3 regions of the Rhizobium sp. CAU 1783 genome follow, and region 2 is predicted to be linked to each of the others. Evidence: predicted binding sites of a transcription regulator. Region 2 holds the regulator's gene; each other region holds the start of a gene.
The links. Region 2 encodes PhoB, which activates phosphate uptake and scavenging genes when phosphate is short. Its sites were predicted from a motif close to TGTCATNNANCTGTCAT; they were not measured.
Positions count from the first base shown of each region.

Region 1: the regulator PhoB is predicted to act here: its motif matches at 2,252-2,268, upstream of ACX93L_RS01670 (YdcH family protein).
Region 3: the regulator PhoB is predicted to act here: its motif matches at 1,881-1,897, upstream of ACX93L_RS14495 (esterase-like activity of phytase family protein).

Region 1 covers NZ_JBTOLM010000001.1:386,077-390,937, reverse strand. The annotation lists gene ACX93L_RS01690 (tetratricopeptide repeat protein) at 1-6, opposite strand, end outside; gene ACX93L_RS01685 (thiamine phosphate synthase) at 6-659, opposite strand; gene ACX93L_RS01680 (sulfite exporter TauE/SafE family protein) at 764-1,531, shown strand; gene ACX93L_RS01675 (ArsR/SmtB family transcription factor) at 1,617-1,877, shown strand; gene ACX93L_RS01670 (YdcH family protein) at 2,016-2,192, opposite strand; gene ACX93L_RS01665 (YdcH family protein) at 2,431-2,634, shown strand; gene purE (5-(carboxyamino)imidazole ribonucleotide mutase) at 2,654-3,154, shown strand; gene ACX93L_RS01655 (5-(carboxyamino)imidazole ribonucleotide synthase) at 3,151-4,218, shown strand; gene ykgO (type B 50S ribosomal protein L36) at 4,397-4,522, shown strand; gene ACX93L_RS01645 (tetratricopeptide repeat protein) at 4,636-4,861, shown strand, end outside.
Region 2 covers NZ_JBTOLM010000002.1:502,220-507,080, reverse strand. The annotation lists gene ACX93L_RS09220 (acetylornithine transaminase) at 1-756, opposite strand, end outside; gene ACX93L_RS09215 (GcrA family cell cycle regulator) at 1,187-1,729, shown strand; gene phoB (phosphate regulon transcriptional regulator PhoB) at 1,813-2,496, opposite strand; gene phoU (phosphate signaling complex protein PhoU) at 2,527-3,240, opposite strand; gene pstB (phosphate ABC transporter ATP-binding protein PstB) at 3,287-4,102, opposite strand; gene pstA (phosphate ABC transporter permease PstA) at 4,115-4,861, opposite strand, start outside.
Region 3 covers NZ_JBTOLM010000003.1:159,436-164,296, forward strand. The annotation lists gene lon (endopeptidase La) at 1-2, shown strand, start outside; gene hupB (DNA-binding protein HupB) at 208-483, shown strand; FMN riboswitch at 626-777, shown strand; gene ACX93L_RS14490 (DMT family transporter) at 951-1,850, shown strand; gene ACX93L_RS14495 (esterase-like activity of phytase family protein) at 1,953-4,151, shown strand; gene ACX93L_RS14500 (aldo/keto reductase) at 4,237-4,861, opposite strand, start outside.

The sequences.
Region 1 (4,861 bases), on a different contig from region 2:
GCGTATCAATCTTCAAACCGTGGCGCTTTTTCGTCAAGTTCGGCATTGATCCGCGCCACGATCGTGGCGGCCATTGCGGGGTCGGCAAAGACGGCCTCGCGCAGCGCCACGAATTCGACGCCGGTTGTCGCGACGGCGAGTGCGGAGGCCGGATCCTGACCGCCCATGACGATGCAGGGAATGTCGATCATCGCCGACCACCATTCGCCGAGCGCGAGGTTCTTGTTGTGGGCTTCCGGCTTGATGTCGCCGTCGAGCTTTCCGAAGAAGATGTAGTCCGGCTGCAGCTCGCCGATCTCCAGCGCATGGTGGCGATCCATCGCATTGCCGCCGCCGACGATCATCTTCGGAACATGCTTCTCGATCGCCTCGGCAAGTGTGGCCGCATTGCCGCTGACATGCAGGCCATCGGCCTTGGCGCGGCCGGCGATCCGGCTGTTGTCGGCGACAAGTGCCGCAGCCCCGGCGTCCTGGATCACCGGAACCACCAGTTCCGCATGCTTCTGGAACACCGAGTCGTCGAGCCCGTATTGCGGCAGGATGACCGATGCGACATCGCCGCCCTTCAGCGCATCGCCGACGACCCGCGCCTTCTCTCCGGCATCGGCGATGTCGGGCACGATCAGGACGAGGCGGCAGCGGTCTTCGGGAGCGGTCATGATGGCATCCATGTTCCGGAGGGCGGCAGATTCTGCGCGGCCCTCCCTCGTTTTGAAATCCTAAATCCGATAGACCGGTCCTTCGAAAGGATCAACAGAAACAAATGTCACCGGATCCCCTGTTCTATGCGGCAGCCATTCCCGCAGTGGCACTTGTCGGCCTTTCCAAGGGCGGGCTCGGTGGCGCCTTCGCGCTGATCGGCGTCCCCCTGCTGGCCATGGTCGTTCCACCGATGCAGGCAGCCGCCATCTTCCTGCCGATCCTCATCGTCATGGACATCGTCGCGCTCGTCGCCTGGCGCAAGCATAACAGCCGCTCGACGCTCCTGGCACTACTGCCCGGCGGCATTGTGGGCATCGCCTTGGGCTGGGCGACGTCGACCTATGTCTCGGCCGGCGTCATGCGCCTAGTGCTGGGCTCCATCTCCGTGATCTTCGCGCTGCGCTATTTCATCGAGACCGCCCGCCAGTCATCCTCTGTCGAGCCGACGGCCACCCCTGAACGCCCGGTCGCCGCAACCGTCTGGGGCACACTTTCCGGCTATGGCAGCTTCGTCGCCCATGCCGGCGGACCGCCCTTCCAGATCTACACCCTGCCGCTCCGGCTGGACCCCTTGTCCTACACCGGCGCCAGCACGCGCTTCTTTGCCATCATGAACGCGATCAAGGTCCTGCCCTATTTCGCGCTCGGCGAACTCGGCACCACCAATCTCGGCCTGTCGGCAACCCTCCTGCCGGTCGCGCTGGTCTCGACCCTGATCGGTGCACGGCTCGTGCGCTACCTGAAGCCGAGCGTCTTTTACCCACTGATGTACGGAATGGTCCTGATCGCCGGCGCGAAACTGCTCTACGACGGCGTCAGCGGCCTTTAAAAGTCAGCATTCACAGCCAGAAACGCCATGCTGCGGCGCAGTTGCACGCTTGCCGGGTCTCAGCGATTGACGTAACCTCCGCGGGATGACGAACCCGGACCCGTTTACCGCGATTGCAGACCCGCACCGCCGCCATCTGCTGGAGGAGTTGCGGCGCGCGCCGAAAACCGTGAACGACCTGGCAAGCGGCTTGCCGATCAGCCGCCCGGCCGTCTCCCAGCATCTGAAGGCGCTACTCGACTGCAACCTCGTCAGCGTCACATCCGAGGGCACGCGCCGGATCTACTCCGTAAACCGCCTCGGGTTCGACCGCCTGAACCTCTGGCTCGATCAGTTCTGGTCCTAGTCTCGCCCTTGGCATCCGGGCAAAATAAAAGCCCCGAAAACCGCCTTGGCTTCCGGGGCATGTTGTCCTTGACTTGCCGGCCGCCCGGCCCGGATCTGCGCTTGAGGCGATCCCCGGCCGGTGGCCTTGTCAGATAAATCAGTGCCGGGTCGATGCCCTCAGGCGTTCCATTTCATCCTTGAGACGCAGCTTGAGCCTCTTCAGCTCGGCGATTTTCTGGTCGTCGATGGAGGGAGACGTAAGAGCAGTGTGGAGCTTTTCCTCAAGAGCGCCGTGCTTCTTTTCGAGCGATTCAAGATGAGCCTGCATGGTCATTTGACACGTCCTTCCTTTCGCCTACCTCCAGCCCTCAGAACGCTGGAGTTTCAGGCTTTACGAAAGTAATGTGACACGAAGAATGCGTTTTGTCGAAGGCGAAATGAGGGTTTTGGCGCGGCAAATTCGCTGAGAAGGATAACTTCCCGTTACCGGTATTTGGTGATAGGAGCTTGCGCGAATATTCGGCGCATCCGACAAACGGAGGCGTAAGAAATGCGAGAATGGGGACAGGACTATGGCCGATCAGGAACAGGCGGACATCCGTCTCGCGCTGGCGAGACTTCGGCAGGAACATGAAGACTACGACGCCGCCATCAATGCCATGATCACGACTGGCTGCGACGCTTTGAGAATCCAGCGAATGAAGAAGAAGAAGTTGGCCATCAAGGACAAGATGAGTTCGATCGAGGACCAGATCGTCCCTGATATCATCGCTTGAGAGGCAAGGAGCGCCGACGATGACCGATGAACGCCCGCCTGTCGCCATCATCATGGGTAGCCAGTCCGACTGGGAGACCATGAAGAACGCCGCCGATACGCTGGACATACTGGGCGTCGGCTATGAAGCGCGGATCGTGTCCGCCCACCGCACGCCCGACAGGCTTGTTTCCTTTGCCAAGGGTGCCCGCGACGAAGGTTTCCAGGTGATCATTGCCGGAGCCGGCGGTGCTGCCCACCTGCCAGGCATGGCGGCCGCCATGACGCCGCTTCCGGTCTTCGGCGTGCCGGTCCAGTCCAAGGCCCTGTCCGGCCAGGACAGCCTGCTCTCGATCGTCCAGATGCCGGCCGGCATTCCCGTCGGCACGCTTGCCATCGGCAAGGCGGGTGCCGTCAATGCGGCGCTGCTCGCCGCAGCAGTGCTCGCCCTTCACGACGAGGACCTCGCCGACCGGCTCGACGAATGGCGCGCGCGCCAGACCGCGGCAGTTGCCGAATACCCCATGGACGACCAGATATGAGCGCACGCACGATCGGCATCATCGGCGGCGGCCAGCTCGGCCGCATGCTGGCCATGGCCGCGGCAAGGCTGAATTTGCGGACAGTGATCCTCGAACCGCAGGCCGATTGCCCGGCCGCCCAGGTGGCCAACAGCCAGATCACCGCGCCCTATGGCGATCCGGTGGCCCTGGCAGAGCTTGCCGCTGCCTGCGAGCTTGTCACCTATGAATTCGAAAATGTTCCCGTCGAGGCCGCCGCGATCCTTGCCCGCAACGTACCGGTCTATCCGCCGCCGCGCGCACTGGAAGTAGCCCAGGACCGCCTGACCGAAAAACGCTTCCTCAATGACTGCGGCATCCCGACCGCGCGCTACCATGCGGTCAACAGCCAGGCCGACCTCGAAGCGGCGCTTGCCGATTTCGGCGGCAAGGGCGTGCTCAAGACACGCCGGCTGGGCTACGACGGCAAGGGCCAGCGCGTCTTCGCTTCGCCCGCCGACAGCACGGACGGCGCCTATGCCGCGCTCGGCAGCGTTCCCCTGATCCTCGAAAGCTTCGTTCCCTTCGAGCGCGAGATCTCGATCATCGCCGCCCGTGCGATCGACGGAACCGTGGAGACCTACGACCCCGCGGAGAACGTTCACCGCAACGGCATCCTCGACACCTCGACGCTTCCGGCGCGAATCGGTGACGCGACGGCCAAGGCCGCCAGCGAATCGGCAGAAAAGCTGCTTGCCGCGCTCGATTATGTCGGCGTCGTCGGGATGGAGTTCTTTGTCCTTCCGGATGGAGCGCTGATCGCCAACGAGATCGCCCCGCGCGTCCACAATTCCGGGCACTGGACGGAGGCCGCCTGCGTCGTATCGCAATTCGAACAGCATATCCGCGCGATTGCCGGCCTGCCGCTCGGCTCGCCGGCCCGCCATTCCGATTGCGTGATGACCAACCTCATCGGCGACGACATAAACGACGTGCCGGCCTGGCTTGCCCGCCCCGACGCCCTCGTCCATCTCTACGGCAAGACCGAGGCCCGGGCAGGCCGCAAGATGGGTCACGTCACCGAACTGAAGCGCCGCGAAGGCTGAAAACGCGGGAAAAATCCGGCGCTTCGGCACGGAATCCCGGCCGGACCGGTTGACACGAAGGGTCCGGACGGAGTATTTGCCACCAACCCTTTAGGAGCGCGCCCCGTAGCGCGCTTTTGATTGTTAGAGACAAGTGGCGGATTTCATCGTTCGCCGACAACCTTTGCGGACCAGTAAAATGAAGATCAAGAACTCGCTGAAAGCGCTCAAGGCCCGTCATCGCGACAACCGTCTGGTTCGCCGCAAGGGCCGCGTTTACATCATCAACAAGCAGAACCCGCGCTTCAAGGCTCGTCAGGGCTGATGCGACGGCGCCGCGTTCGCGCGGCGTGGCTTGCCACCGGCGTTGAGGCTCAAAGGCCCAAACAGTCGATGGCGAAAATTTGAGTTTGAAAGACGGCGCAAGGGGATTACCTTATCCACATGCGCCGTTTTTTCGTTTACGCCCCAGCGATTGCCGTCCTGCTGATCGCGACTTCGGTCGAAGGGCCTGCTCGGGCAGAAGAAGCCCCGGCCACGGAAAAGGCGGCACTCGACAAGAATGCGACGGCAGCCGAATCGCCGAAGACGATCGAAACCCTCATCACCGAGCTGAAGCGCGAGCGCGATCCGGAAGCGGCCGACAAGATTGCCGACGAGATCA
Region 2 (4,861 bases):
CGGGAAACCGCCGCCGATACCCTTGGCGACCGCCATGATGTCCGGCGTGACGCCGGCCCATTCGTGGGCGAAGAATTTGCCGGTCCGGCCGACGCCGCACTGGACCTCGTCGAAGATCAGCAGCAGGTCGTTGTCGTCACAAATTTTGCGCAGAGCGCGGAGGAATTCGTTCGATGCGGCGCGGAGACCACCCTCACCCTGCACAGGCTCGATCAGGATCGCTGCCGTCGCGTCGGTGATCGCGGCCTGAACCGCATCGAGATCACCAAAGGGAACCTGGTCGAAGCCCGGCGCCTTGGGTCCGAAACCTTCGAGGTATTTTTCCTGGCCGCCGGCGGCAATCGTCGCAATCGTGCGGCCATGGAAAGCGCCTTCGAAGGTTATGATGTGAAAGCGCTCGGGATGCCCCTTGGAGAAATGGTAGCGCCGGGCTGTCTTGATCGCGCATTCCAGCGCCTCGGCACCCGAATTGGTGAAGAAGACGCGGTCGGCGAAGGTCGCTTCGGTCAGGCGGCGGCCGAGCGTCTCCTGGCCCGGCACGTCGTAGAGATTGGACAGGTGCCAGACTTTGCCGGCCTGTGCCGTCAACGCCTCGATCAGATGCGGATGCGCGTGGCCAAGAGAATTCACCGCGACGCCGGCGGCAAAATCCAGATAGCGCTCGCCATTCTCAGTGAAGAGCCAGACACCCTCGCCTCGCTCGAACCGCAAGGGTGCGCGCATGTAGGTCTGGTAGAGTGGCGAGGCTTCAGCCATGGCGGAAACACTCCTTCTGGAGAGCGTGACGGAACGGGGCGACTTCGACTTTCCAAACAGGGTCCGAAAAATCAAAAATGCCGCCTTGCGGCGGCGGGTCGCACTATCATCATTTCAGCCTTGCCTGTCAACGAAACAGCGCAGTGCAGCGGAATTTTCGGGTACGCGGAAGTCGCAACGACGGGACTTGAGGAGCCCGGTCGAGATCAACACGGGCAGGTAGCAAGTTGGGGAAAACTTTAAAATCGATTCCCGATGATTCGCCCGACTCTTGTCAGCGAGTCAGCCCGGCACTAGGTTAATAATCAATAAATTGATTGCATGCGGCGGAAATAGTCACCGACAGTATCGAGGCAAGTTTGTTTCGGATTCATCCGAAGCAACGGTGAGCGATTCTGCCATCACACAGCGCGAGCGGCGGAGATATAGCATGAACTGGACTGATGAGCGAGTTGAAAAACTCAAGCGCCTTTGGTCGGAAGGCTTGAGCGCAAGCCAGATCGCAGCACAACTGGGCGGCGTGAGCCGAAACGCCGTGATCGGCAAGGTGCATCGCCTCAACCTCCCGGGCCGTGCGAAGGCCGGCGGCAGCACGACCACGGTTCGCGCAGCAAAGCGTCCGGCGGGAGCGCAGCGCACCCCGAACTACACCGCCCGCAACACCACGACGACCCGCACGGTCACCCGTGCCGCCGGCGCGAACCTGCTCAAGGAAGAGATCGAGATCGACGGCCTGGAGGAGATCCAAATCTCGCGCTCCACCAACGTCGTGCTGCCGATTTCCCGCAAGCTCGCCCTGACTGAACTTACCGAACGCACCTGCAAGTGGCCGATCGGCGATCCGATGAAGGACGACTTCCACTTCTGCGGCTGCGAGTCCGCCGACACGTCGCCCTACTGCAACTACCACGCCAAGCTCGCATACCAGCCGGTGGGTGAGCGTCGCCGGGCGGCCGCAGCGGCAGCCCGCTGAAGGCGCCCGACACACGCCAAGACAAACGAAAAACGGGCCTTACGGCCCGTTTTTTTATTCTGTTGTCAAGAGGTTGACGGAAGCTAGGCTTCCATCGAATAGCCCGCGCCGCGCACGGTGCGGATGACATCCTGCATGTTGGAGAAGTTCAGCGCCTTGCGCAGCCGACCGACATGCACGTCGACGGTCCGTTCGTCGACATAAATGTCATGGCCCCAGACACCATCAAGCAGCTGCGAGCGCGAGAAGACGCGGCCCGGCGACGCCATCAGGAACTCGAGCAGGCGGAACTCGGTCGGACCGAGGCGCACTTCGCGGCTCTTGCGGTGTACGCGATGGGTCTCGCGGTCCAGCTCGATGTCTCCACAGCGCAGGACGCTCGAGAGCACCTCCGGACGCGCCCGGCGCAGCATCGCCTTCACGCGCGCCATCAGTTCCGGCGTGGAGAACGGCTTGACGACATAGTCGTCGGCGCCGGTCGCAAGGCCGCGAACGCGCTCGCTTTCCTCACCGCGTGCCGTCAGCATGATGATCGGCAGGCGCTCGGTCTCCGGGCGCATGCGCAGCCGGCGGCAAAGCTCGATGCCGGAGACGCCCGGCAGCATCCAGTCGAGGATCAGGAGATCCGGGACGCGTTCCTGCAGGCGCAGTTCGGCCTCGTCTCCGCGCAGGATCGTCTCGACCTCGTAGCCTTCCGCTTCAAGATTGTAGCGCAGAAGCACGCTCAGCGCTTCCTCGTCCTCGACGACAGCTATTTTCGGCAGCATCGGTTTCGATAACCTCTCGAATGCGATCGATTATTCGGTGACGGCGCCAACAGTGGCGGTCAGATCTTCCTTCGGTCGCTCACCTTCCGGCTGGGCGCCCGTCGTCATGTAGTAGATCGTCTCCGCGATGTTGGTCGCGTGGTCGCCGATGCGCTCGATGTTCTTGGCGCAGAAGAGAAGATGGGTGCAGCTGGTGATGTTGCGCGGATCTTCCATCATGTAGGTCAAGAGCTCGCGGAAGAGCGAGGTGTACATGGCGTCGATTTCCTCGTCGCGATCACGGATCGACTTGGCCTTTTCGGCCGAGCGCGAGGTGTACACGTCTAGTACTTCCTTGAGCTGGACCAGAGCGAGCTCGCTCAGGTGCTCGATGCCGCGGGCGAGCTTGCGGGGAACGCCGGTCGCCTGCACGGCCATGACGCGCTTGGCATTGCTCTTGCCGAGGTCGCCGACGCGCTCCAGGTCGTTGGCGATACGCAGTGCACCGATGATTTCGCGAAGGTCGGCCGCGACGGGCTGGCGGCGGGCGATGGTGATGATGGCCTTGTCGCCGATCTCACGCTCGGCGGCATCCATGATCACGTCGTCGGAGATGACCTTCTGGGCGAGTGCACCGTCGGAATTCACCAGCGCGCGCACGCTGTCGCCGACCATCTGCTCGGCAAGACCGCCCATCTCGGAGATGCGGCGCATCAGATATTTCAGTTCCTCGTCATAGGCCGAGTAGATATGCGATGAAGACATGTTCGTTTATCCCTGAATTGAAAGAGCGATCACAGCGCGGCGGACATCAGCCGAAGCGGCCCATGATGTAGTCCTGCGTACGCTGATCGTCCGGATTGGTGAACATCTTGTCCGTGTCGTTTTCTTCGACGAGCAGACCAAGATGGAACATCGCGGTACGCTGGGAAACACGCGCCGCCTGCTGCATCGAGTGGGTCACGATGACGATGGTGAAGTTCGAACGAAGCTCGTGGATCAGTTCCTCGACCTTGGCGGTCGCGATCGGGTCAAGCGCCGAGCACGGCTCGTCCATGAGAATGACTTCCGGGCTGACGGCGACGGCACGGGCAATGCACAGGCGCTGCTGCTGGCCGCCGGAGAGGCCGGTGCCGGATTCCTGCAGACGGTCCTTTACCTCATTCCACAGACCGGCCTTCTGGAGGCTCGTCTCGACCACCTGGTCGAGTTCGGCCTTGGTGCGAGCCAGACCGTGAATGCGCGGACCGTAGGCGATGTTCTCGTAGATCGACTTCGGGAACGGGTTCGGCTTTTGGAAGACCATGCCGACGCGGGCGCGCAGTTCAACGACGTCGATCGACGGATCGTAGATGTCCATCTCGTCGAGCGTGATCTTTCCGGTGACGCGGCAGCCGTCGATCGTGTCGTTCATGCGGTTCAGCGTCCGCAGGAAGGTCGACTTGCCGCAACCGGACGGCCCGATCAGGGCGGTCACGGTATGCTCCTGAACGTTCAGGTTCACATCGAAAAGGGCGCGCTTCTCGCCGTAGTAAACGGAGACGTCCTTGCCGATCATCTTGTACTTGGATTCGGTCATTTTCTGATCCAGCGCCTTTTCAACTGCTGCTTCCGACATCATGTTCATGTCTAACTCCCTCTACCAGCGCCGTTCGAAGCGTCGCCGCAACAGAATTGCACCCACGTTCATCACCAGAAGGAACAGGAGCAGAATGATGATCGCTCCGGAGGTTCGCTCGACGAAAGCTCGCTCGGCCTCGTTCGCCCACTGGTAGATCTGAACCGGCAGGGCGGTCGACGGATCGAGCGGCGTGCCCGGATAGTCGGCGACGAACGCCACCATGCCAATGAGCAGCAGCGGAGCGGTCTCGCCGAGGGCGTGTGCCAGGCCGATGATCGTGCCCGTCAGGATGCCCGGCATGGCGAGCGGCAGGACGTGATGGAACACGGTCTGCATCTTCGATGCGCCGAGGCCAAGCGCTGCGGCCCGGATCGACGGCGGCACGGCCTTGAGGGCTGCGCGCGTCGCGATGATGATGGTCGGCAGCGTCATCAGGGTCAGAACCAGGCCACCGACGACCGAGGCCGAGCGCGGCAGGCCGGCGAAGTTGATGAACACCGCGAGGCCGAGCAGACCGAAGACGATCGACGGAACGGCGGCAAGATTGTTGATGTTCACTTCGATCAGGTCGGTGAAGCGGTTCTTCGGGGCGAATTCCTCAAGATAGATCGAGGCCGCGACACCGATCGGCAGGGACAGAACCAGCACGATCAGCATCATGTAGGCCGAGCCGATCAACGCCACGCCGACGCCAGCGGCTTCCGGACGGCTGGAGGCGCCGTTGACGAAGAGACCGGTATTGAAGTGCTTGGACAACGCGCCGCT
Region 3 (4,861 bases), on a different contig from region 2:
GAGGCCTTTTTGCCTCACTCTTGCCAAATTGGCACATTGACGACAAAAAGGCTGGCAAAAAAGCCAGCCTTTTTTGTGCAAAGAGCCGGAAAAGGCTTGTTTTCCGGGCGATTGCGGTGCTTTTCAGTTGCCTAGGGCAGATGCTTACGTATTCTCCGCCCGACTTATCCATTGAGTCGTTTCATACCAATCAGAAAGGGTGGAAACATGAACAAGAACGAACTCGTATCCGCGGTTGCCGAAAAGGCCGGCCTCACCAAGGCCGATGCAGCTTCCGCCGTTGACGCCGTTTTCGAAACGGTTCAGGCCGAGCTGAAGAACGGCGGCGACGTTCGCCTCGCTGGCTTTGGTGCTTTCACGGTTGCTCGCCGCGAAGCTTCCAAGGGCCGTAACCCGTCGACCGGCGCAGAAGTCGACATCCCGGCTCGCAACGTTCCGAAGTTCACGGCCGGCAAGGGCCTGAAGGACGCTGTAAACAGCTGATCGGTCTAGCCCGTATGCTCCTCTAAGGGGAGGGACCGGGCGCACCGAATGTTAAAGCCCGGCTTCGTGCCGGGCTTTTTTCGTGCGTCGGCTTGCCTCGTTCGGAAGCTTGCCGTATCGAAAATCCGCCGGTTCGTCCGGCATTCGTTCTCAGGGCGGGGTGAAAGTCCCCACCGGCGGTAGGGGAGATCTCTCCCGAGCCCGCGAGCGCCTTTCGTCAACGCGCCGGAAGGGTCAGCAGATCCGGTCGAAATCCGGAGCCGACGGTCATAGTCCGGATGAAAGAGAATGAGGCAGGTGATCGCAGTGCCGTGTGATCGTGCGTCATGCGCGATACGTGGTTGCGATCGATGACGGTTGCCGGTTGCACGACCGGCACCGTCCGCGAAGCGGTTCGCTCCGGCGGATCCGTGACACGCTTCCTCATGCGTCCTGATTTGTGTTGGTCCTTTTGAAGGAATGAAGACATGAATCAGAGCTCCTTGTCGCTCTCCCGCTCCCGCGCTTTTGCCGGGGCCTCGTATATGGTTCTGGCCGGCATCGCCTTTGCGTTGCTCAACGTCGCCACCCAGTGGCTTGCCATGACCCTGTCCTTTCCGCCGGCCGCAACCGCGTTCTGGCAATATGCCTTCGCCCTCGTGCTTTCCGCGCCGCTGCTCTTCAGGCTGGGGTGGAAATCGATGCGCACGCGTTTTGCCGGGCGTCATCTGCTGCGCGTCGTCCTCGCGGCCCTCGGCGTCCAGACCTGGGTCGCAGGCCTCGCGTCGGTGCCGATCTGGCAGGCGATCGCGCTCGTGATGACCTCTCCCTTCTTCATCATCATCGGGGCGCGCCTGTTTCTCGGCGAGACGGTCGGCCGTGCCCGCTGGGCAGCGACTTTCACCGGATTTGCCGGCGCCATGATTATCCTGCAGCCTTGGGCCGATAGTTTCTCGCCGGCCGCCCTGCTGCCGGTGCTGTCCGCGTTGCTCTGGGGCGGTTCGTCGCTTCTGATGAAGAACCTGACGGCCTTCGAACCGCCGGAAACCATCACCGTCTGGCTTCTGGTGCTGCTGACGCCGATCAATGCCGGCCTTGCCCTGGCGTCCGGCTTTGTTGTTCCGTCCGGGCTTGCGCTCGCGCTGTTGCTGGCCGCCGGTCTCCTGACCGTGGTCGGTCAGTATCTGCTGACACTCGCCTACAATGCGGCTGATGCCGCCTATGTCCAACCCTTCGATGACCTGAAACTCCCGCTCAATGTGCTCGCCGGCTGGCTGGTTTTCGGTTATGCGCCGGCCGGCTATCTCTGGCTCGGCGCCCTGCTGATCCTCGGGGCATCGCTTTTCCTGATGACGGCCGAACTGCGCAGGGAGCGACAGGTCCGGTAATCAAAGGAGGGCACCGACAATCCCTTCCGTTGTCATCCGCCTGTCATCGGCATGACGCAAAAGCCTCCTGTTCCTTATCGAATGGAAACAGGAGGTTTTCCCATGACCTATGGCTTTACGCGCGCGGCCCTGACCGCCGCCCTTCTCGCCTCCGTCGCCGCACCGGCCGGCGCCGAGCAGGTTTTCAACCGCATCTCGTCCTTCCCCGTTGCCGCGAACCTGCCGGCCGACAAGGACAAGCTCTCGACCACGTCCGCAGAGATCGTCACGGCAAGTGAAGACGGCAATACGCTGGTCTATTCCGACAGCCCGCTCGGCGCGATCGGCTTCGTCGACATCTCCGACGCCAAGGCACCGAAGGCCGGTGGCGCGCTGATGATGGACGGCGAACCGACCTCCGTCACCGTCGTCGGCGGCAAGGTTCTGGTTGCCGTCAACACCTCCGAAAGCAAGGCCAAGCCGTCGGGTAAGCTTGCCATCGTCGATCTCGCATCCAAGGCGATCGACGCCACCTGCGATTTGGGCGGCCAGCCTGATTCCGTCGCTGTATCGGCCGACAAGAGCTTTGCCGCGATCGCCATCGAGAACGAACGCGACGAGGATGTCGACGAGGGCAAGATCCCGCAGATGCCGGCCGGCGATCTCGCGATCGTGTCGTTGAAGGACGGCGTCGCCGATTGCGCCTCGGTCAAGCATGTCGACCTGACCGGTATCGCCGAAGTGGCACCCGAAGATCCGGAACCGGAATTCGTCTCGATCAACAGCCTCGGCGAGATCGCCGTCACGTTGCAGGAAAACAACCACATCGCCATCATCGACGGCAAGACCGGCGCGGTGAAGACGCATTTCTCTGCCGGCGCGATCGATCTGGCCGGCATCGACACCAAGTCGGACGGTGCGCTGAAGTTCACCGGCAAGAAGGAAGGCGTCCTGCGTGAGCCCGACGCTCTGAAGTGGCTTGACGACAACCGTTTCGTCGTTGCCAACGAAGGCGACTATGAAGGCGGTTCGCGCAGCTTCACCATCTTCGACAAGACCGGCAAGGTTCTCTTCGAATCCGGCCCGTCGCTCGAGCTCGAGATTGCCCGCATCGGCCATTTCCCCGACAAGCGCGCAAAGTCCAAGGGCGTCGAGCTCGAAGGCCTGGAAGCAGCCACCTTCGGCGACCAGAAATACTTCTTCGTGCTCTCGGAGCGCGCCTCCATTGCCGCCGTCTACAAGGATACCGGAGCGGAGCCCGAACTCGTTCAGCTGCTGCCCTCCGGCGTCTCGCCCGAAGGCGCCGTCGCCATTCCCGGCCGCAACCTCTTGGCGACCGCCAATGAAGTCGATCTCGGCGAAGACGGCGGCCCTCGCTCGCACGTCATGATCTACGAGCGCGGCGAAGGTGAAGCGACCTATCCGATGGTGCGCTCGGAGACCGTCGACGGTGCTCCGATCGGCTGGGGCGCGCTGTCCGGTCTGGTCGGCGACGCCGAGAAGGCAGGCACGCTCTACGCCGTCAACGACAGCTTCTACGCCATGCAGCCGACCATCTTCACGCTCGACGCGACCAGCAAGCCGGCCGCCATCACCGCTGCCCTGCCGGTCACCCGCGCCGGCCAGCCGGCACAGAAGCTCGACATCGAAGGCATCACGCTCGACGGCAAGGGCGGCTACTGGCTCGCCTCCGAAGGTGATCCTGCCAAGCTCGTCGGCCACGGCATCTACAATGTCGACGCCAAGGGTGAGATCAAGGCGGAGATCGGCTTCCCCGTCGAACTCCTCGCCGGCCAGACCCGCTTCGGCCTGGAAGGCATCACCTCCGTCGGCGAAGGCGACGACCTTACGCTCTGGATGGCCGTCCAGCGCGAATGGGCCGATGACGAAAAGGGCACCGTGAAGCTGCTCTCCTACAAGCCGAAGTCGAAGGAATGGGGTGCTGTGCGCTATCCGCTCGACAAGGCCGAGGAAGGCTGGGTCGGGCTCTCTGAAATCACCGCCCATGGCGACCACGTCTACATCGTCGAACGTGACAACCAGGTCGGCAATGCCGCCAAGATCAAGAAGCTCTACCGTGTGGCGATCGCCGATCTGAAGCCGGCAGCCCTCGGCGGTGAACTGCCGCTCGTCAAGAAGGAAGAAGCCCACGACTTCCTGCCAGACCTGAAGGCCGCCACGAACGGCTACGTCGTCGACAAGCTCGAAGGTTTCGCCTTCGACGCGGAAGGCAAGGCCTTTGCCGTCACCGACAACGACGGCGTTGACGACTCTTCCGGCGAGACCCTGTTCTTCCCGGTCGACCTCAAGGGCACCAACTGATCAAGATCGTCCTCCCAAGACGATTGGAGGCCGGGTGAGCGATCACCCGGCCTCCTCTGTTTTTTTGAGGCCCACACGGCAGCCGTTACCAGCGCTGGTGCACGTGCGGGGCGATGAGGCGGTCGTAGACGGATCGCGCGGCGGCCATCACATCGGCCGGAAGGGCGGGCAGGTCGGATGCTGCCGCGTTGGCGTTGGCCTGGGCGGCATTGCGCGCGCCGGGAATGACGACCGTGACGGCATCGTGCATCAGGATCCAGCGCAATGCGAAGGCGGCCATTGTCGCGTCGGCCGGGACCAACTCCCGCGCTGCCTCGACGGCCTCCAGGCCCGTTTCCAGCGGCACCCCCGCGAAGGTCTCGCCGACATCGAAGGCCTCGCCATGACGATTGAAGTTTCGGTGATCTTCGGCTGCAAACTGTGTGGCTGCAGTGATCTTGCCAGACAACAGGCCGCTGGCCAGCGGCACGCGGGCGATGATCGCGACATTGCGCCGCTTGGCCTCCGCAAAGAACAATCCAGCCGGCCGCTGGCGAAACATGTTGAAGATGATCTGCACGCTGACAACGCCGGGATACTCGATCGCCTTCAACGCCTCCTCCACCCTTTCGACGCTGACACCATAGTTGGCGATCTTTCCGGCGCGGCGGATCTCCTCGAGCCCCTCGAATACCTCCGGCCGATAATAGACCTCCGTCGGCGGGCAGTGC